One region of the Paenibacillus sp. MAHUQ-45 genome, then DNA from elsewhere that is predicted to be linked to it. Evidence: riboswitches for the same ligand, from Rfam matches in the RefSeq annotation. Region 1 holds a riboswitch; each other region holds the start of a gene.
The links. A riboswitch is a leader RNA that binds a small molecule or an ion and turns the genes downstream of it on or off. The one in region 1 is predicted to bind cyclic di-AMP.

Region 1 (4,873 bases):
TCCAATGGTGCTAGAACAGCTGCAAGTTGCTGGAGAACAGGATCTTGAGGATTTGATGAGGCAATCGGTTGAAGCAGTCCAGCGCCGTTATAAAGTCGATGTTTTCGGTTTTGGACAGGTGATTTATAATGCCTACCCCAAGCTGTGGAAGAAGTTAGAGTCACAGTGGGATGATGAATTCCCCCATCTAAAAGTGGTGTACAAGGTGGATGCTCATATTCGTAACACTGGCATGATTGCTAATTCGATTGAGCGCCGGATGAAGGAGAAATAGACATGACTCTTACGACCATTGTCGTCGGTTTTTGTTCCCTTGCCATCGCTGCTTTCGAGCTCCCTCCCTTGATTAAGAAAGGCTGGGCGCGTGAAACATTAATTTTCATAGTCATGCTGGTTGCCGGGGCAATCGTCAGTATTGTGGCTTTAAAAGGAATCCAGACACCTAGTCCGATGCGGGTTCCTGAGCTGATCTACAAACCTTTGTATCGATGGATGGAGTACATTCTACAGGTAAAGGATGATTGAGGCATGGAAAATGGGAGAATCAGCTCCAGACAACTTGCTGTGCTGGTCATCTACTTTATTATTGGCGATATGTTGTTGATTCTGCCCTCACTCACGATATCCGCGGCTAAACAAGATGGATGGATCTCCGGAGGAATAGGCCTCTTGATCGGATGGCCGATTGCCTGGTTTCTGTACCGGTTCAGCCGCCTGTTTCCCAAGCTGACGATTATTCAATACAACCGGCGCCTCTTGGGGAGATGGATTGGGGGGTTGATTTCTTTATTTTACCTGTACTACTATTTGGTCACTACCGCGATGCTGCTTCGGGAAGCCGGTGATTTTCTCACTACGCAGATTTTTACGGAGACGCCCATCAATGCGATTCACTTCATGATGATCATTACGTTGGTGTGGGGGACCAAGAGTGGACTGGAAGCTATTGCCCGGTCGGGAGAGACTTTTTTCCCACTGTATATCTTTTTGTTTCTGGCCCTGTTCTTTCTGCTGCTTCCCCAGGCCGAATTATCCAGACTCCAACCTATAATGGGTGAGGGACTTCGGGCCATTACACATGGTTCATTATACAGCAGTACCTTCACGTTCTGTGAACTGAATGCTGTGCTGATGTTTCTTCCCTATGTAGTTACCAGCAAGACTACGGAAAGAGATTATTTGATCGGGGTTTTCCTTGGAGGGATGGCTATCTGCTCTATTATTCTGCTGGCCCTGCTGGTGATTGGACCGAATCTGGCCTCCAGCTATCTCTATACTACCTATGCTGCCGCACAAAAAATCAACGTGGGGAATTTTCTACAGCGAGTGGAGGCCATACTGGCTATCAATTGGATTTTATCGACATTTTTCAAGACTATTCTGGACTTCTATGCTTTCCTGCTCGGGACCGCTCAGCTCTTCAAGTTGCGTGATTATCGTCCGTTGTCGATTCCTGGCGGCATGCTCGTCTTTGGTTTGGCGTTTGCGATCACGACCAATACCGTATATTTCGATTATATTGTCGACTATTATATCTTCTGGGATTTCACCTGTGCGCTAGTCCTTCCGCTGATGCTTTATATGGTGTACAAATTCAGAAGTAAGGAGATGTTCCAACAGTAAGCTGGGCTGTATTTCTATTCACGGTTTACAGAATGGAATAATAGGCGCTGGGCGTTCCAGTTCTGAACCTGTTGTCGTTCCCGGATACATGTGTAATCGTAATCCGAATCATACGCCGCACGACTTCCTTTTGTAAAAAGAGAAATTATTTCATAGTACCGTCTATCCACGGAATTCCGGCAACCAAGGGAAAGAAAGTGGACTAAAAGCATGTTTATTAGCCGTTATGAGGCATTTATCTTCCTCAAGCCCCTCTTTTCGTATTTGAGCGGAAGACGTGTCAAAATCTTGGAGTTCCGCGCTTTTGGGAAAAACAACCCCGAAATATATAAAAAATTCGATAATCGTGACAAAAACGTGAAAATAGGAGAAATAGAGAGATTGAACATTAAGAAAACGCTACCCAATATGAAAAGGGTTTTCTTTATGCATTATTTTGGCATCCTTGGCGTTTTACAAGAATTCCTGCATGAGAGTATGATTACATCTGTTTCAACCACAACCGAATAGTTGATCCGCTTAATTTCCGTCAAGGAAAGCGGGGGAACCAACAATCGGCAGCCGATGTGAGAGTCGGAAGCCGGTTATGGGGTGAATCCTGTATGGATGCAGCTAGTCATGCATCTGTATGGGTAGGGCGACTCTCACCGCCCGAATCCGTCAGCTAACCTCGTAAGCGTATGGAGAGAGGATGAGTGCAATGTGACCGTTAGCGAGCCACAGAGGAGATCCTTTGTGGTTTTTTGCTGTGCTTTTATAAGCAAAACGCTTGTAAGGCAGCGTCTGGTGACGTGACACAGCCACACACGGCTGTGCCCGAAAATGACGATAGGTCACGTTCCTTTCGGAGATTTTCGTTGCCTCCTTGTTGTTGTGCAAGAGCAGGAGGGGATAAGAGATATGGCGGATCAGATGGAATATGTGCTGGTATGCGCACCTACAAAGGCTGGCGAGCATTTTATCAAGATATTGAAATTCAGAGGCATTCAGGTAGCTGGACTAACGAACAATCAAGAGGAAAAGACCCGTTTAGAGGAATTGGGAGTTGAGAACACTGTTTTAGTAGATACTCGCCATCAGAAAACGTGGTTTCGTCCATCCTTTCCTGTAGGCAAGGTGTATTTGTTCGAGAGCAGTTTCCCGCTGTGTTGTCGTTACATCCAAATGTGCCGGGCCTGGACAACACAGCCCATCTTTGTAATTACCACTTCCTTGAACCCCAGATTGGTCTATACAAGACTGGGCGCAAGTTATGTCATCTATTCCCACAGCGGGGATGCCGTTTTTTTAGTGGACCAAACTTCCTGTGATCAGGGATAACAAAAGGGGCTGGAAACGATGCTGGATCTGTATATGATCGCCGCACTGGCCGTTACGTACGGCTTGTTCTATGGATTTGTACAATGGTGTTCAGGTGTAGTCGAGGATGCAGGGGGGAATGAGCGGTGATTGTGATTATTGCTGTGACCTTGCTGCTGTTCATCTATCTGGTCTATGCGCTGATTAACCCGGAGAAATTTTAGCTATATCTAACGCGAGAAATAAGAACAGAAATAGAAGCCTTGCTAAGGAGGGACATTCATGGGCATTCTGCAAATGGTCGTTGTGATCGTAATCCTGCTGCTTCTGGTGAAGCCAGTGGGCACCTATGTATATCATGTATTTTCAGGTGAGCCTAACCGTACGGATAAATGGTTTGGTCGTACAGAGAATGGCATCTATCGCCTCATTGGGCTGAAGAAGCGCGAAGGAATGTCCTGGAAGAAATATGCGCTCAGCTTTATTTTAACAAATATCGTGCTGGTAGCCTTCAGTTATATCATTTTGCGGGTGCAGCAGGGACTGCCGCTTAACCCGAATGGAATCGCAGATATGGAGCAGACGCTTACGTTCAATACGGTCATCAGCTTTATGACGAACACGAATCTGCAGCATTACAGCGGAGAGACCGGCCTGTCGTATTTCTCGCAAATGGCTGTGATTACGATGATGATGTTCACCTCTGCTGCCAGCGGCTTCTCTGTGGCGATCGCTTTTGTCAGAGGGATCACGGGGCGGGAGTTGGTGGGGAACTTTTTTGAAGACTTTGTAAAAGCACATGTGCGGATCTTTCTGCCTCTCGCATTGCTGGTATCGCTGATTCTGGTCGGCCTGCATGTGCCGCAGACGCTGAAGCCGACGCTTGAGGTCACTACACTTGAGGGCCAGGTGCAGCATATTGCGATAGGGCCTGTGGCTTCGCTGGAATCGATCAAACATCTTGGGACGAACGGTGGTGGCTTCTTCGGGGCCAACTCCTCTCATCCTTTCGAGAATCCAAGTCCGCTTACGAACGTGCTGGAAATTCTCTCGATGTGGATGCTGCCTGCGGCTCTGCCATATACGTATGGCTTGTTTGCCAAAAACAAACGTCAGGGCTGGGTGATTTTTACCGCGATGATGACGCTCTTCGTGCTGCTGCTGGGACTGAACTATTATGCTGAGACCCGTGGGAATCCGGCGATTAACGCCTTCGGTATCGATTCCTCGCAGGGCAGTATGGAAGGCAAGGAGGTTCGTTTTGGTATACCGCAATCCTCCCTGTTCACTACGGTGACAACCGCGGCGACCACAGGCAGTGTTAACAATATGCATGACACGCTGACACCGCTCGGCGGAATTACACCGCTGGCGCTCATGATGCTGAATAATGTGTTTGGCGGCAAGGGTGTCGGGCTGATTAATATGCTGATGTATGCGATTATGGGTGTTTTCCTGAGTGGACTTATGGTCGGCAGAACTCCGGAATTCCTCGGAAGGAAGATCGAAGCCAGGGAGATGAAGCTAATCGCTATCGCGATCCTGATTCACCCGCTCATAATCCTGGTACCGACCGCGGGGGCCTTCCTGACCGAGCTGGGCAAAGGCTCAATTACCAATCCGGGCTTTCATGGCCTGACCCAGGTGTTATATGAATATGTCTCTTCGGCCGCGAATAATGGATCTGGATTTGAGGGACTGGTGGACAATACCTCCTTCTGGAATATAACGACCGGGATCGTTATGCTGCTGGGCCGATACGTCTCTGTGATCGCTATGCTGGCGGTTGCCGGGTCCCTGCTGCGCAAGAACACTGTACCAGAGACGACCGGAACCTTCCGGACAGATAATGGCTTGTTCACCGGCATCCTGATTGGTACGGTTCTGATCATCGGTGCGTTGACCTTTTTACCAGTCATTGTGCTTGGCCCGATTGCTGAGTACTTGACCT
Region 2 (4,873 bases), on a different contig from region 1:
ATATAAGGGTAGATGATCAGGCAACCACAACTTTAACAACGAACAGGCTCCCTTGTCAATGACGGGAGCCTGTTCTTCTATACATATATTCATATTATGGATGATTTTATGGCAATATGACCTTTTTCCGCCTCAAGGCTGCTATAATCCAACAGCTTTGTAGGCTGCAAGCTCATACGGAAGGCACAACGGCACGCCCGTGCGCGGATCAGGTACGATATCGGCCTCGATTCCGAATACTTCACGCAAGACCGGTGGGGTCATTACGTCAACGGGTGCTCCTTCGCTAATCACTGTACCGGACTTGATCGCCACCATATGCTGAGCGTAGCGGGAAGCATGGTTCAAATCGTGAACCACCATGATGATGGTACGGCCCTTCTCTTCATTCAGCTTTTGCAGCAATTGCAGCACTTCCAATTGATGCGCCATATCAAGGAACGTTGTCGGTTCATCCAGGAACAGGATATCTGTCTCTTGAGCCAATGCCATGGCAATCCAAGCCCGCTGACGTTGTCCCCCGGAGAGACGATCAATCGGGCGGTCATGGAAGTCCGCCATACCGGTCTCAGTGATCGCATTAGAGATAATCGCACGATCTTCCGGTGTCAATGTACCAAAGCCCTTCTGATGCGGATAACGTCCGTAGCTGACCAATTCCGCTACGGTAAGTCCGTCTGGTGCTGTTGGATTCTGTGGCAAAATCGCCAGCTGACGAGCTACTTCTTTGGTGGAGAGATTATGAATGGATTTGCCGTCCAGCATTACACTGCCGCTCTTCGGCTTCATGATCCGTGCCATCGTCTTTAGAATCGTCGACTTCCCGGAGCCGTTAGCCCCAACCAGCGCTGTTATTTTCCCTGTTGGAAGTGTCAAGTTCAATCCCTTGACGATAGTGGCTTCCGAGTACCCGATACTTAGCTGTTCTGTATTCAAACGTTCTGACATGATCTTCACTCCCTGTAGTTTTTCGGGGGATGCCCGTTATTATTGGATTTGCATAGTATATTAAGCTCTTGACTTGACTAATAAGTATAAATAATAAGGTGCGCCGATTACAGCCACTATATATTGGTATAATCTATAGAATTCGAATCCTGAGATGAAGCCGTTCAACGACTTGTCTCGTTAATGAGTAATAACAAGAATCATTCTCATTATCGCAAATATATGAAATATGTACAATATCCTAATGACGAAAAACTTCAGCAGATCCATCCAGATCAGCATCAGAGCTGCTAAACTCGCCATCGCCAGCTTTGTACTGCCAGCTTTATTTCTTTTTAATGCAAATATTCAAGATCCCCCTTGTATGCACTTCCCTCATATTCTAGAGTCATTCCCTCTTATCTTAACTCTTTTAAATGATATTGATTCTCATTATCCATGTCAACATAAATATTAAAAATTCTGCACGGTTAGCGCTCTTTGACACAAACAATACAAAATAAAAAAGAAGCCGCATCGCGACTTCTCTTATAGAGTACAACTACTTCCGAGCTATTTGTTCAAATGATAAGGTACTGTGGCGACCACAACATCCTTTTGGTTCATTAAGTAGGAACGAATCAGAAAACTGGTCTGATTGTGCAACAGAGCCTGCCACCAATGCTTCGTAATGAACTGCGGAATCAAGATCGTGATATGATCCGTTGAAGCGGTCTTCCACTCCACGGTATCGATGAACTTAAGCAGCGGGCGGATAATGCTACGGTACCTGGAGCGCAGGACGATCAACCGCACACCCGGATTCCATTCTTCCCACTTCTGCTCCATCCGGTGAATCTCCTCTTCATCAAAGCCGACGTACACAGCAACCACATTATCCGTTAACGACTTGGCGTAGCTGAGCGAATGCAGAACGGCACGAGTAACGCCAGCTACCGGCACAACCACGGTGCTTCCTTTAATAACTGGTTTATCTTTGTCGAGACAGATACGCAGCTGATCCGCTGTATTCATGTAGTGACCATGTATGCGGTAGAACACGAACATTACAATTGGCAGGAAGATAAAGGCCATCCACACACTGGAGAATTTGGTGATGATAAAAATAAGCGTAATCGTCAATGTCGTCAGCATGCCGATGGTATTGACAGCAAATTTACTTTTCCAGCCTGTCGGCTTCAATTTATACCAGCGAACCATCATGCCGAGCTGCGACAGTGTAAACGGAATGAACACACCGACAGCATACAGCGGGATCAATCCTTCTGTATTCCCGTGAAATGCCGCTACCAAGAGTGCAGACATCACACCGAGGAAAATAATCCCATTCGAGAAACCGAGCCGGTCACCACGGACCATGAACGCATGCGGCATGTATTTGTCTTTAGCGAACATGCAGGCAAGCAGCGGGAACGCTGAGTAAGCGGTATTCGCTGCCAGGAACAATATAACAGCGGTAATCCCTTGAATGAAGAAATACAGCACACCGCGTCCAAAGGTGGATTCCGTGATCTGGGATACAACAGTAGCTTTCTCGTCAGGCACAATGCCATACCAGTAAGCCAGGACGGTTATGCCCGTGAACATGATCCCCAGAATGATGCCCATGGCCATCAGGGTTTTTGCCGCATTTTTCTCAGCAGGCGCTTTAAAGTTCGGAATCGCGTTAGATACTGCCTCGACCCCCGTCAATGCTGAACAGCCGGAGCTAAACGCCTTCAGGAGCAAGAACAAGCTGACATTGGATACCGCCGTCCCGATCTCGGGAACATGAGCATGAGCACCGCCCGTAGCATATTTTATAACCCCTGAAATAATTAAGACGAAAATGGAAATAACAAACAGGTATACCGGAACAGCGATAAAGGATGCGGATTCGGTTACACCGCGTAGATTAAGTATCGTTAGAATGATAATTACGGTAACTGCAATAAGAACGGTATGACCATGCAAGCTTGGAAAAGCCGATGTAATCGCATCTGTACCTGCTGAAGCACTTACTGCAACCGTTAGAATGTAATCCACTAACAAAGAGCCGCCAGCCAAAAGCCCGGTCGGAACGCCTAGATTGTTCTTAGCTACGATATAAGCACCGCCGCCTTGTGGATAAGCAAAGATCGTCTGCCGGTAAGATAAAATCAGAATCGCCAGCAGGCCCAATACGGCAAGTGCAATTGGCAGTGAGTACCAGATCGCGGTGAACCCTGCAGCGACCAGTACAATCAGAATTTGTTCCGTTCCGTAGGCCACAGACGAGAGCGCATCTGAAGACAGAACAGCCAGTGCTTTCACCTTGGATAACTTTTCATGATCGAGTTCGTTGGATTTCATCGGACGTCCGATCAAAAGTCGTTTTACTTTGCTTACCATTGTAGAAACAGTTCCTCTCTTTGTGAGTTGAATCGGTCATACCGTGCGCCGTTTTCACGGGTGGATTTCATAAATGCAGGCACAAAAACAAGCATACGGAAATGATCCGCATGCCTGGGGCATGGTCATTATCCCACCTTTGCTTACGAGGTTAGCTGGCGGATTCGGGCTGTGGTAGCCCTACGGTTCGGCCGTATAGGCCCGTTCCGATTCACCCCTTTGGCAACGCTCTGCCAAGATTGGTTCCCCCGTTTTTCCTAGGAAAATTCAGCGCATATTCAACTTCTCACAAGGTCTAATATTAGTCTACAAAGTGCATCCAGTAAAGCGGTGAAAAAAATGAAAAAAGAATGAAAAAACATTCAAAACCCGCAAATTTTATATCGGGAACTGTCCGCTCTTTCATTCTCTTCTATTATCCCTTCAGCCCGTGTTTTTATAACATTTTTACGTTATTTGTGACGAAACAGCAGGGAATATTTATTGGTTGTACTTGCTTATGCTTCTTCTGTTTCCTGCTCCAGCGGCTTGCGGCCGAACCAGAGCAAAATCGTGATCAAAGTAAAGGCGATAAGCGCCATAAACGGAATGGTGATAAAACCAAAATAATTCAAATAATCTTTGTTACAAGGTACTCCCACTGTGCAGGGAATAATCTTACTTAGAGCAGGAATCTTCTGTTCTGCATAGTGATACAGTGAAATGCTTCCCCCAATAATGCTCAGCGGCAACACATAAGGAATAATGCGCTTGTCTCCCCGGTACGTAGCGATCCCTAGCAGAAATAACTGAGGATACATAAAGATGCGCTGGAACCAGCAGAGCTTACAGGGCTCATACTTTAGAACCTCGCTTAAATAAAGGCTGCCTGCCACGGCCACCACTGACACAAACCAGGCCAGGTAAAGAGCGTTACGGCGGCAAAATAGGGAGAATTTATTCATTTCACTTGGCCTCCGCCGCTTTGGCTGCAGTATTTACTTCCGCCGAAATGGCGTCAAAGTTAAACGGTTCTGCGGACTTCACGCCATTAATGAAGATGGTTGGCGTATTATTAACCCCTGCGTCGGAAGCTGTCTTGATGTCTCTTTGCAACTCGTCATAATACGTACGTTCCTTAATATCCTTACGTAGCAGCTCCAAATCAATGTTCAGCTTTTCCTTCTCAGCTAAGCCTACCAGATAATCCTCAGTAGCCCACTTGGCATTCTCATCTCCTTGATTTGCATATACAGCATCAAAGAACTTCCAGAACTCATCGGCATTCTGATGATAAATGGACAGAGCGGCGAGTGAAGCTGTTTCGGAATCAGGACCGATAAAGGCCATATTCACAAAATAAAAAGAGGCTTTTCCTGGCTCAACCAGTTCCTTCACGATTTGCGGTTTGATTAACCCCGTGAATTGGGCACAAGCGGGACATTTGAAGTCTCCAAACTCTACAATTTTGACCGGCGCATCCTCTTTACCCAGTCTAGGCAGCTCACTGTAATTGAAGCTCGTTGGTTCTGCCGCTGTAGTGGTGGAGGAAGAATCCTTCGCTGCCATCATAAAT
Region 3 (4,873 bases), on a different contig from region 1:
TTGGAACGAACAGTCGTTCACGAGATAGGTCATCAATATTTCTATGGCATGATGGCCAGCAACGAGTTTGAGGAAGCCTGGCTGGACGAGAGCTTCACCTCCTATGCTGAAGACCGCCTTATGGAGCAAGAGTATGGTGTAATGGCCAATCTGCCCATTCAGGCCAGCCTGGTAACCTCTCCGGAGGCCCTCACACTGGAAACCTGGAGATACAGCGGAGCAGACTCTTACACACAAAATGTGTACATCCGCGGCAAATTGGTACTGAAAGACATCGAACGGCAGGTCGGTACTAAAACTATGGATACCATCCTGTCCACCTATGCGAATAAGTACCGGTTCCGTCATCCCTCTACCCGTGACTTTCAAAAGGTTGTAGAGAACGTGACCAAGAAATCATGGCAAAGCTATTTCGATCTTTACATCTACGACGGTGGAGCCCCTGACTTCTCGATAGACGACATCCAGATGCACACCAAAGAAAATACTGGCACCGGCCAAGGCTACGAATCCATCGTAAAGGTAAGCAACAGGGGCAGTCACTACGCTAATGTCCCCATTAGATTTACCTTCTCTGATGGCCACACCGTGGAGCGAGTCTGGAATGGGAGCAAAAAGAATACATCGTTCCAGTTATTCTCCAGCTCCCCGCTACTGTCGGCAGAGATCGATCCCCAGCACACCCTGCTGCTGGAGAACAAACATATCAACAATTTCAGGCTGGCGGAGATCAAGCCGGATACCCTCTCCCGCTGGACGCTAACATTGTCGAAACTGCTTGAAACTGTGCTTGGAACTCTGGTCTGGTGAGGTGAATGGGCTTGAAAACATCAATTATTCGCGGCTGGCAAAGTATGAAGGAGCAAACTTATATTCTGATCCTGCTATTCATCTACCGGCTACTCTGGGGCTATTTTATATATGGTTTCGTACGGGAGGCCGTAGTATCAGTCCTCCTGCGCTACCCCGACCACAACGCGGGAGGCAGCGGAATGGGCCGACTGCTATTCTACATCGAGGGCCAGCATAGCCTTACCTCCGACCCTGCTATACAGCGCTGGTTGTGGCTGTTATTGGGGTTGACCGTGCTGCGACTGCTCATTTCCCCGTTGATCCGGGCGGGTCTACTGCATGAGTTGCATCAGGAGCGCTCAGGAGAACGCGGCCTGTTCTTTTTTCCCGGCATGAAAAAGCATGGTCTGTCTGTGCTGATCTTCAGCCTGGTAGAGTGGTTACTCTCCCTCCTGCCTGTCTACTGGTTCGCACCCAAGATATATACACTGCTGCTCTCGTCTTTAATGGATTATAAGGTGCTACTGAACGGCATTCCCTATGTTCTGGCTTGGTTCGCCTACGTATACGTTATCCGCTTGCTGCTCTTGTACATGCAATTCGGCTATACGGCCGGGACCGGTATGTTCTCCTCCCTGCTGATCGCCCTGCGGTGCTTCCTCACCGCAATTGGGGTATCGCTCGTGCTGGGAGCAGGCAGTCTGCTGCTCTTGGTGATCTACGTCTTAGGGATTATTTACTTCCCAGGCCTACCTGCACTCCTAATCCGCCAACTCCTTCCACTCCCGTCTACACTGTTCAAATTGTGGGGCATTGCGGCCCAATATGACCTATGGAGAAGTAAAGCATTTCCATAATAATTCCGCCCCTTAGGGCATATTTAGAAGAGTCACTGTTCCTGGTTAAACAGGAGCGGCGACTCTTTTTGGTCATCCTCAGCAGCGCGATTTGCAAAATGGTTACGGGTTTGATACAATGGCTTCTGTACTACTAGTAACAACTTTGTAATCTTTTGCAGGCATTTCTTAATAACTTCGTTTATATCATGTCGATACGTCACTTTGGGTGCATAAAACGCCGAATTCCTTGCACCGGGAAGTGGGGGAACCATATTTTGGGTGAATTGATCTCGTAAGAGAGGGATCATAGGGGACCTTCTACCGAACCCTTAAGCTAACCTCGCAGGCCTTGGAAGGAGTACATCTTTTGAACAGACAGAATTTTAAGAAAATCATTGTTACAGCCACACTGGGCCTGGCCCTCGCCATCGGAATCGGAACCAACAGTGCTTCAGCAGATTCCAAAATGGACACGGTCATCACAAAAACCCTCGGAACCTCCTATAAAACTGGAGGGACAAGCACAGCCGGATTTGATTGTTCTGGATTCACTACATATGTATACAAAAGCATCGGCATTTCGTTGCCGCGCACATCCCAATCGCAATATAACGCAGGTACCTCCGTCTCTCGCAGTCAAATGCGGCCCGGAGACCTCGTATTCTTCAACACACTTGGCAACGGTGTATCTCATGTAGGCATCTTCGTCGGCAATGGTAAATTTGCTCAATCATCGTCTTCACACGGTGTCATTATTAGCTCACTGAGTCAGAAATACTGGGCTGATCGCTACATCGGTGCCAAACGAGTCATGAGCACAACTGCTTATAAATCGGTTGCCTACGACTAAACTAACCTCTGTACTACGAACATTCCATTTAACTTCATATCTATGCTATGCCCGGAGTCTTGATGGTTATCATCATCGATTTCCGGGTTTTTCCTATTTTATAGTATACGTATACACCTTTAGAGAGCAGATGAATCATCTTTACGCCAAAAAACTCAATAAATTATGGAAATTTTGTTTTGTTCTCTATTTTTAGCGTTACTAGGGAGAATCCGCTCTTAAAATCACATTTTTTGCGCACAAATATGCTATAAATGATTGCCAAGCGACGCTGTGTTTGTTACAATTAGCGCAGTGAGTTTTTAGTAACATTTTTGTAATTATTGAGTCACCTTTTTATAAGGTTTTGTCATGTATTCATATAGCAGTCTAATTCTAATCAACAGTATATGCCGAGTTCCCTAACTATTAGGGAAACGGGGGAACCACTTTGGGTGAATTGACCTCCTGTTCAGAGAGGGGTCATAGGGGACCTTCAACCGAACCCTTAAGCTAACCTCGTAGGCATTGGAAGGGGTTTACACTTTTGAAGAAGAAATTGGCAGCGGCAGTACTAGGCTTTTCTATGATGCTTACAGCTGTTGGAGCAGGAAGCGCTTTCGCCGATTCCAAGATGGATAAGGTGATTGACAAGGCTATTGGTACCAAGTACGTATCTGGTGGCACATCTACAAGCGGATTTGATTGCTCCGGTTTTACAATGTATGTCTTCAACAAGATCGGCATTGACCTGCCACACCAATCCGGTTCCCAATATCAGATGGGCTCCACGGTGTCCCGTGACGAACTGAGAGCAGGCGACCTGGTATTCTTCAATACTAGTGGTAAAGGCATTTCCCACGTTGGCGTTTATGTCGGCGAAGGCAAATTTGCCCATGCTTCATCCTCTCGCGGTGTAACAATCAGCTCACTGAGTGAGAGCTATTATGTTAGTCGTTATGTGGGTGCCAAACGCATTATGAGCACAGATGCTTATCAGGCGCTTGCCACGGACTCTCAAGATTTTGACGATGTACAATAATTTATAAGTCATACGTAAGTCCTTTTCCCGATTTCACTGAAATCTGGAGAAGGGCTTTTTTGTCATCTCTGTTACTCTTCATTACCCCTTCTGAAATTCATCAAACAACAAATTCCTGACTTCCTGCGCCTGATCTTATGACTTTTGTATATAATTAAATTATAGAGCATTGCCCTATGGAAAGGAGGTCTCACGACCCTATGATTCATTCACCTGTTACATTCCATGTGGTACCGATGGAGACCAGTCATGCCGAAGACATCTGCCACTGGAGCTATGAGCCTCCTTACAATATATATGGCTGGATGCCTTGGAAGCAGATGGAGGAGCTTGGTATTGAGTTTGGCGATCCACAGCTGCGAAGCCAGCAATATGTGTCTGTACTTAACGATGAGGGCGATCTCTGTGGCTTCGCACAGCTGTTCCCAATGGAAGGTGTGGTACGCCTGGGGGTCGGTATGCGTCCAGAGCTCTGTGGTCACGGAATGGGCCAATACTTTGTCCGGGCCATTGTCCAGGCTGCAGTTCGGCGCTATCCTGAGCGGGAGGTTGATCTGGAGGTGCTGACCTGGAATCAGCGAGCCATTCGTACTTATCAAAAAAGCGGCTTTACCATTACAGACACTTATGAACGAATGACACCTACTGGAAGTAAACCATTTTATTGTATGGTCTATGAGAAATGATGCTCTGTTACAGGAACTTTAGGCAAGTATCGCTTAGTCGTTCATTTTTTTGCCACAAATGCTATGATAACGCTTCACCTTCCGCTATAATGTAGGAAGCAGCTTACATAGAAGGGACGATTGGGGATGCAAAAATGGATCATGAGCGGATTGTTTTTTGCCGCCTGTGCCTTTGCGGTAGTTCTAATGTTCACACTTCCAGGTAAAGAAGAGGTCGCGGAACAGAACAAACCTACTATGCCTGAAATTCAGCTTGATGCCGCCAAGGCAGAAGCGACTGTGAAAGCCAATTGTATCACCTGCCATGGCGATCAGCTTCAAGGCGGGGTAGGACCCAGCTTGAAGAATGAAGGTGGCCAGCATGACGCTGCCGGGATTTACAGTATAGTGACCAAAGGACGGGGCCAAATGCCTTCCTTCAAGGAAAAGCTGGCGCCGGAGGAGATTGCGAACGTGGCCACATGGCTGGCTGAGAAGAAGTAAAACTCCCTTGAGAGACTACACAAATACGCCCGTGCCGGGATTTACATCCTGCTGCACGGGCTTTTTTCGCATTTATGAGCCTTCTTATACAATGTTATCTCAAAAGACTACACGACAGGCTAGCGCGCCTTCTCAAAGGCCTCGTTAAACTCCTGTGCACCACGAATGTCCAGTGGCGTAATTCCGCCCTCATCATGTGTCG
Region 4 (4,873 bases), on a different contig from region 1:
TTTTCGGCCCCATTTAAAAGGATTATAGCGACTGTACTCCAGGTCTGTTAACGCTCTAAGCGCTGTCATGCGAACACTTCCCTGTAACGTGATTCAACGGAAAGACCAGACTGGCGAAGCTGCTCTACATCCTCAATACCATGAATCCGTCCGCCACCGATCAAGATTAGACGATCAAACAGCAGCTCCATCTCCCGGATATCATGTGTAGCAATCAAAAAGGTACGCTCACCATCAGCCATCTCTCGCACAACTGTGGATGCAATTTCCTCTCTGGAAATGAGGTCCACACCAGTGAAGGGTTCATCGAGTATAACTAGCGGAGCTTTGCGGGACAGGCAGGTCAGCAGCTGCAGCCGGGCTTCTTCCCCGCGTGACAAGGTCGAGATGCGGGATTCTCTCTTGACGGAGAGCTGCCCCATTAGCTGCTCTGCCTTCACATTGTCCCAATCGGGATAAATACCTTCGGCAAAGTGGAGCCAGCGTTGTACGGTCAGCCAGCCGGGCAGATTGCTGCGATCCGGCAACAGGGATAACTGTCCTAGACGCTCTACCCCAGCAGGTTCACCGAAGATCTTCACGGAGCCGGAGTCTGGTGCAGCGAGTCCAGTAATCAGGCGTAATAAGGTAGACTTGCCCGCACCGTTGGGGCCAAGCAGTCCCGTGATACTACCCCGGGGAATATGAAAGCTTACGTCGTCCAAAAGTGTCTTTTTCCTCACGCGAAGCGTTAGGTTCTGACATTGGACGGCTGCCGGGTATTCTGGCAGTGATGAAATATCGTTATTCGTACGCATCAAGATTCCTCCTTATCAAATTGTAGCATCTGCTCTGCTGTCAGCCCCAGGCTGGCACCCACAGCTTTAAATTGCCGCACGGCCTCCAGGATCATATCTTTGCGGGCCTCCTCGATGATGACCTCATCTCTCGTAACAAAGGTACCCTGTCCACGATAGGTGACGATCAGGCCCATCCGCTCCAGCTCCTGATAGGTTCTTGCAGCTGTAGTCGGATTCACGCTCCGATCGGCTGCCAAATCCCTCACAGATGGCAGACGCGAGCCAGGTGGGATAAGTCCGGTAACAATCCGGCCTCGGATGGCTTCGACGAATTGTTCATAAATGGGACGCGAGGGATTGATATGAAATTGCTGCGGTAGCAGCTCCAAAGATTCTTCCATGTCTTCCCCCTAAAAAAATGTGTATGGGTATGGGTCATACACTTGTTGTGTGTAGTGTATCATTCCTCACCATACAATTTCAAGGATTAAAAGTTCTATATATCCTTGAAACCGTGAAAAACGATGCAATTACAGGCAAGTCACGGAAAAGGAATGAGAACTGGGTCCCCTGCATTCGCGGTCTCTCTTTAAGACATTATTTTATCCAAATATACTTAATAGTGTCTTTGTGATGTCAGGACAGAACGTATATAATTTGAATGCAATTAGATATAAGCCGAATTTCAATTGAAAACGGGGGAACCATAAGAAGAGAAAGGCGCAAGCAGACGTAGGTTTGCCTGCCAATCTTCAGGGGTGAATTTCGTTCCGGGAACGAATAGGGCAGTCTGCAGTCGCCCGAATCCGTCAGCTAACCTCGTAGGCTTCAGAACACTGCAGGGACCAAGGGGAGAGGCATTGGTGTTCCAGTGCTTTTTTTGTTTGGCATCTAACGGAATACACCGTCAATTTATATAGTGAGAGGTGAGGATTTGGCCCCGCCATTCCCTAAGTTGAACCGTTTCACCATTTTTAAGCTTTCTCCACCCCAGACGCTGGTGCTCGGTTTTGCAGCGATTATCCTGATTGGCACACTGCTGCTGATGCTTCCGGCTGCCAGCCGGAGTGGACATTCATTGAACTTTATAGATGCGCTGTTTACAGCAACTTCCGCTACCTGTGTTACGGGTCTAGCAGTTGTGGACACTGGCACGTATTTCTCCCTTTTCGGACAGACCGTTATTATGATCCTGATTCAGGTTGGTGGCCTGGGCTTCATGACGATGGCAACACTCTTTGCTTTGGTCTTAAAGCGGAAAATCTCGCTGCGCGATCGGCTCATCCTGCAGGAGGCCATGAATCAGAGCTCAATGGAAGGGATCGTACGGCTCATCCGCCGGGTGCTGATCTATTCACTCATGATCGAGGGGAGCGCAGCGCTGCTGCTGTCGATACGCTGGGCGTTTGATATGCCGCTCGGCAAGGCGATTTATTTTGGACTATTCCATTCTATTTCCATGTTCAACAATGCAGGTTTTGACCTGTTCGGGCATTACCGCAGCCTGATGGGCTATGTCAATGATCCTGTAGTGAATCTGATTGTGATGTTCCTGATTGTCACCGGTGGCCTTGGGTTTATCGTACTCGCTGATCTTATTGATTATCGGCGCAAGCGCAGGCTGTCGCTGCATAGCAAGGTGGTACTGTCTACAACTGCAGCGCTGATACTGGCAGGGACGCTCGTCATTTTTGTGTTTGAATTTACGAATCCCCGGAGCATGGGCTCCTTGAATATTGGCGGTAAAATACTGGCTGCATTCTTCCAGTCGGTCACACCGCGTACGGCCGGGGCGAATACGCTGGATATTTCCGGGTTGCGCCAGGCTTCGCAATTTTTCATCGTAATTCTGATGTTCATCGGTGCTTCTCCCGGTTCTACTGGGGGCGGGATCAAAACAACGACCTTCACGATCATGATCGGCGCTGTAATCTCCATGCTGCGCGGGCGTGAGGATATTGTATTCTTCCGTTACCGGCTGGCGCAGGAGCGGGTGTTCAAAGCACTGACCATTACTTTGCTCGCTCTGCTGCTGATTGTCTCTGTATCCATGGTGCTCTCGACGACCGAGGAACGGGACTTTCTGGAGATTCTGTTCGAGACGACATCGGCTTTCGCGACCGTGGGGCTGAGCATGGGGTTGACTCCGGAGCTGTCGCTGGTTGGCAAAATTCTCATCTGCCTCACCATGTTCGCCGGCAGGCTGGGACTATTGACGCTGGCCTATGCACTCGGCCCAAAACAAGGTAAACCATTGTATCAATATCCGGAAGGCAAAATGATTATTGGATAAGGAGTTAACGGGAGATGAAACCACAGCAATTTGTAGTAATTGGGCTGGGACGTTTCGGTTCAAGTCTGGCGCTTGAGCTGATGGATATGGGCTATGAGGTGCTCGGAGTGGACCATCTGGAAGAACGGGTGGAGGAAATGAGCGACAAGCTCACCCATGCGGTGATGGCGGATGCCACGGACGAGGGGATTTTGCGTTCACTGGGTGTTAGGAATTTCGACTGCGGGATTGTAGCTATTGGCGATAATATGGAGCGCAGTATTCTGACTGCCATTCTGTTGAAGGAGCTTGGCGTTAAGCAGGTGGTCGCCAAGGCCATATCTATTCTTCATGGACGTGCCTTGAGCAAACTGGGCGTGGACCGGGTGATTTTCCCGGAGCGGGATATGGGAGTTCGGGTGGCCCACCAGTTGGTGACGCCCAATCTGCTGGATTATATCGAAATATCCAAGGATTATAAAATTGTCGAGATGAATGTGCCATCCTGTATGGACGGCAAGAGTCTGTCCCAGCTCAATACCCGCGCCAAATACGGGTGCAGCATCATTGCCATCAACAGGGAGAGCGGGATTATCGTCGCTCCGACTGCGCTGGATTCCTTGCATGAAGGTGACATTATGGTCGTCATCGGTTCCAATGAGGGCATTGACCAATTCGAGGAAGAAGCTGTTAACCTGTAATGATTGTTATGATAAAACCCGCCTGCGGACAAGCCGCAGGCGGGTTTTTTAAGGTCTCTTCTTAATCGGCCAGCTTTGGCAGGAACACTTCTTTCGTCACTTGCACCAGTGACCGGGCAGCACCACTGAGCCCACCGCCATCCCGGTAGATCAGACAGGTGGTCCGCTGGGTCTGCTCCAGCTCCTTGATATGCAGCGAGACGAGCCCGCTGCCATTCAGCAGCTCGGGACGCAGATATGATTTGGGCAGGAGCGCCGCGGTTTTGGCCGTCGGCAGCAGCCGGACGATAGCCTCGAAGGAATCGATCTCCATGCGCACATCGGGATCAATGCCGCAGCGCTGGAACAGATCGTCGGTCAGGCGGCGATACCAGGTTCCCTTGGAGAACAGGATCATCGGCAGACGTGAGAGATGGTCCATGCTCAGCTTGGGCAGCAGCGTGAGGGGATGCTGACTGGAGACCACCAGGCGGAGCTGATCCTCGAAGAGTGGAATGCAGCGCAGCCCCGGCTCCTGAATGGAGGAAGCGATAATTCCTACATCACACTTGCCCTCGCTGACCGAGGAGACAATCTCATGCGTTTTGCCGGTGATCAGCTTCAGCTCAGCAGCGGGATACTTCTCCATGTAGGTGTTGACCAGCGGTGGCAGTGTGGTCTGCAGTGTCGTCAGACTGGCCCCTAGCGTAACAAGCTGAGGTTCGCCTTCTTTGAACTTTGATAGCGCCTCCATAAATTTGGAACGCTGCTGCCGCTGTTCCAGTGCATAGGTGTAAGCCAGCCGGCCAACCTCAGTAAGCTCCAGGCGCTTGCCATAACGGCTGAACAAAGGCACCCCCAGCCTTTCCTCCAGCTTGGAGATTTTGCGGGAAAGGGCAGGCTGTGACAGGTTAAGCTGGCGTGAGGCCCGGTTCAGGCTGGAATGCTCCACCACTGCCGCGAATATATCCAGATCGTCAAACATAGTGTCTTCCTCCCGTAATAATACAAGGTATGACTCTGTCAGGATTGTGCCTTATTCTGCCGGTATAAGAAGTGATAAAAAGCATAGAACGATAAAAGGTTGAATCATAGATAGCCAGTATTTTCAGGAACTAAAAGGAAAAAGTACATTGTAAATG

Region 2: linked by a shared signal. The riboswitch ahead of AC3Y23_RS23510 (APC family permease) and the one ahead of AC3Y23_RS25795 (hypothetical protein) in region 1 are both predicted to bind cyclic di-AMP.
Region 3: linked by a shared signal. The riboswitch ahead of AC3Y23_RS28615 (C40 family peptidase) and the one ahead of AC3Y23_RS25795 (hypothetical protein) in region 1 are both predicted to bind cyclic di-AMP.
Region 4: linked by a shared signal. The riboswitch ahead of AC3Y23_RS15155 (TrkH family potassium uptake protein) and the one ahead of AC3Y23_RS25795 (hypothetical protein) in region 1 are both predicted to bind cyclic di-AMP.

What each region holds. Positions count from the first base shown of each region.
Region 1 is NZ_JBYUPV010000016.1:24,154-29,026, reverse strand. It holds gene AC3Y23_RS25815 (Ger(x)C family spore germination protein) at 1-274, shown strand, start outside; gene AC3Y23_RS25810 (hypothetical protein) at 277-525, shown strand; gene AC3Y23_RS25805 (GerAB/ArcD/ProY family transporter) at 529-1,623, shown strand; gene AC3Y23_RS25800 (hypothetical protein) at 1,834-2,133, shown strand; cyclic di-AMP (ydaO/yuaA leader) riboswitch at 2,130-2,318, shown strand; gene AC3Y23_RS25795 (hypothetical protein) at 2,524-2,943, shown strand; gene kdpF (K(+)-transporting ATPase subunit F) at 3,069-3,146, shown strand; gene kdpA (potassium-transporting ATPase subunit KdpA) at 3,205-4,873, shown strand, end outside.
Region 2 is NZ_JBYUPV010000013.1:38,671-43,543, forward strand. It holds gene AC3Y23_RS23505 (ABC transporter ATP-binding protein) at 142-948, opposite strand; gene AC3Y23_RS23510 (APC family permease) at 1,501-3,318, opposite strand; cyclic di-AMP (ydaO/yuaA leader) riboswitch at 3,444-3,601, opposite strand; gene AC3Y23_RS23515 (disulfide oxidoreductase) at 3,816-4,262, opposite strand; gene AC3Y23_RS23520 (DsbA family protein) at 4,264-4,873, opposite strand, start outside.
Region 3 is NZ_JBYUPV010000024.1:14,899-19,771, reverse strand. It holds gene AC3Y23_RS28625 (M1 family metallopeptidase) at 1-810, shown strand, start outside; gene AC3Y23_RS28620 (hypothetical protein) at 822-1,649, shown strand; cyclic di-AMP (ydaO/yuaA leader) riboswitch at 1,858-1,995, shown strand; gene AC3Y23_RS28615 (C40 family peptidase) at 1,999-2,481, shown strand; cyclic di-AMP (ydaO/yuaA leader) riboswitch at 2,862-3,003, shown strand; gene AC3Y23_RS28610 (C40 family peptidase) at 3,008-3,502, shown strand; gene AC3Y23_RS28605 (GNAT family N-acetyltransferase) at 3,703-4,188, shown strand; gene AC3Y23_RS28600 (c-type cytochrome) at 4,315-4,671, shown strand; gene AC3Y23_RS28595 (4a-hydroxytetrahydrobiopterin dehydratase) at 4,791-4,873, opposite strand, start outside.
Region 4 is NZ_JBYUPV010000006.1:149,157-154,029, forward strand. It holds gene AC3Y23_RS15140 (hypothetical protein) at 1-69, opposite strand, end outside; gene AC3Y23_RS15145 (ABC transporter ATP-binding protein) at 66-797, opposite strand; gene AC3Y23_RS15150 (GntR family transcriptional regulator) at 797-1,180, opposite strand; cyclic di-AMP (ydaO/yuaA leader) riboswitch at 1,446-1,623, shown strand; gene AC3Y23_RS15155 (TrkH family potassium uptake protein) at 1,735-3,072, shown strand; gene AC3Y23_RS15160 (potassium channel family protein) at 3,087-3,752, shown strand; gene AC3Y23_RS15165 (LysR family transcriptional regulator) at 3,814-4,716, opposite strand.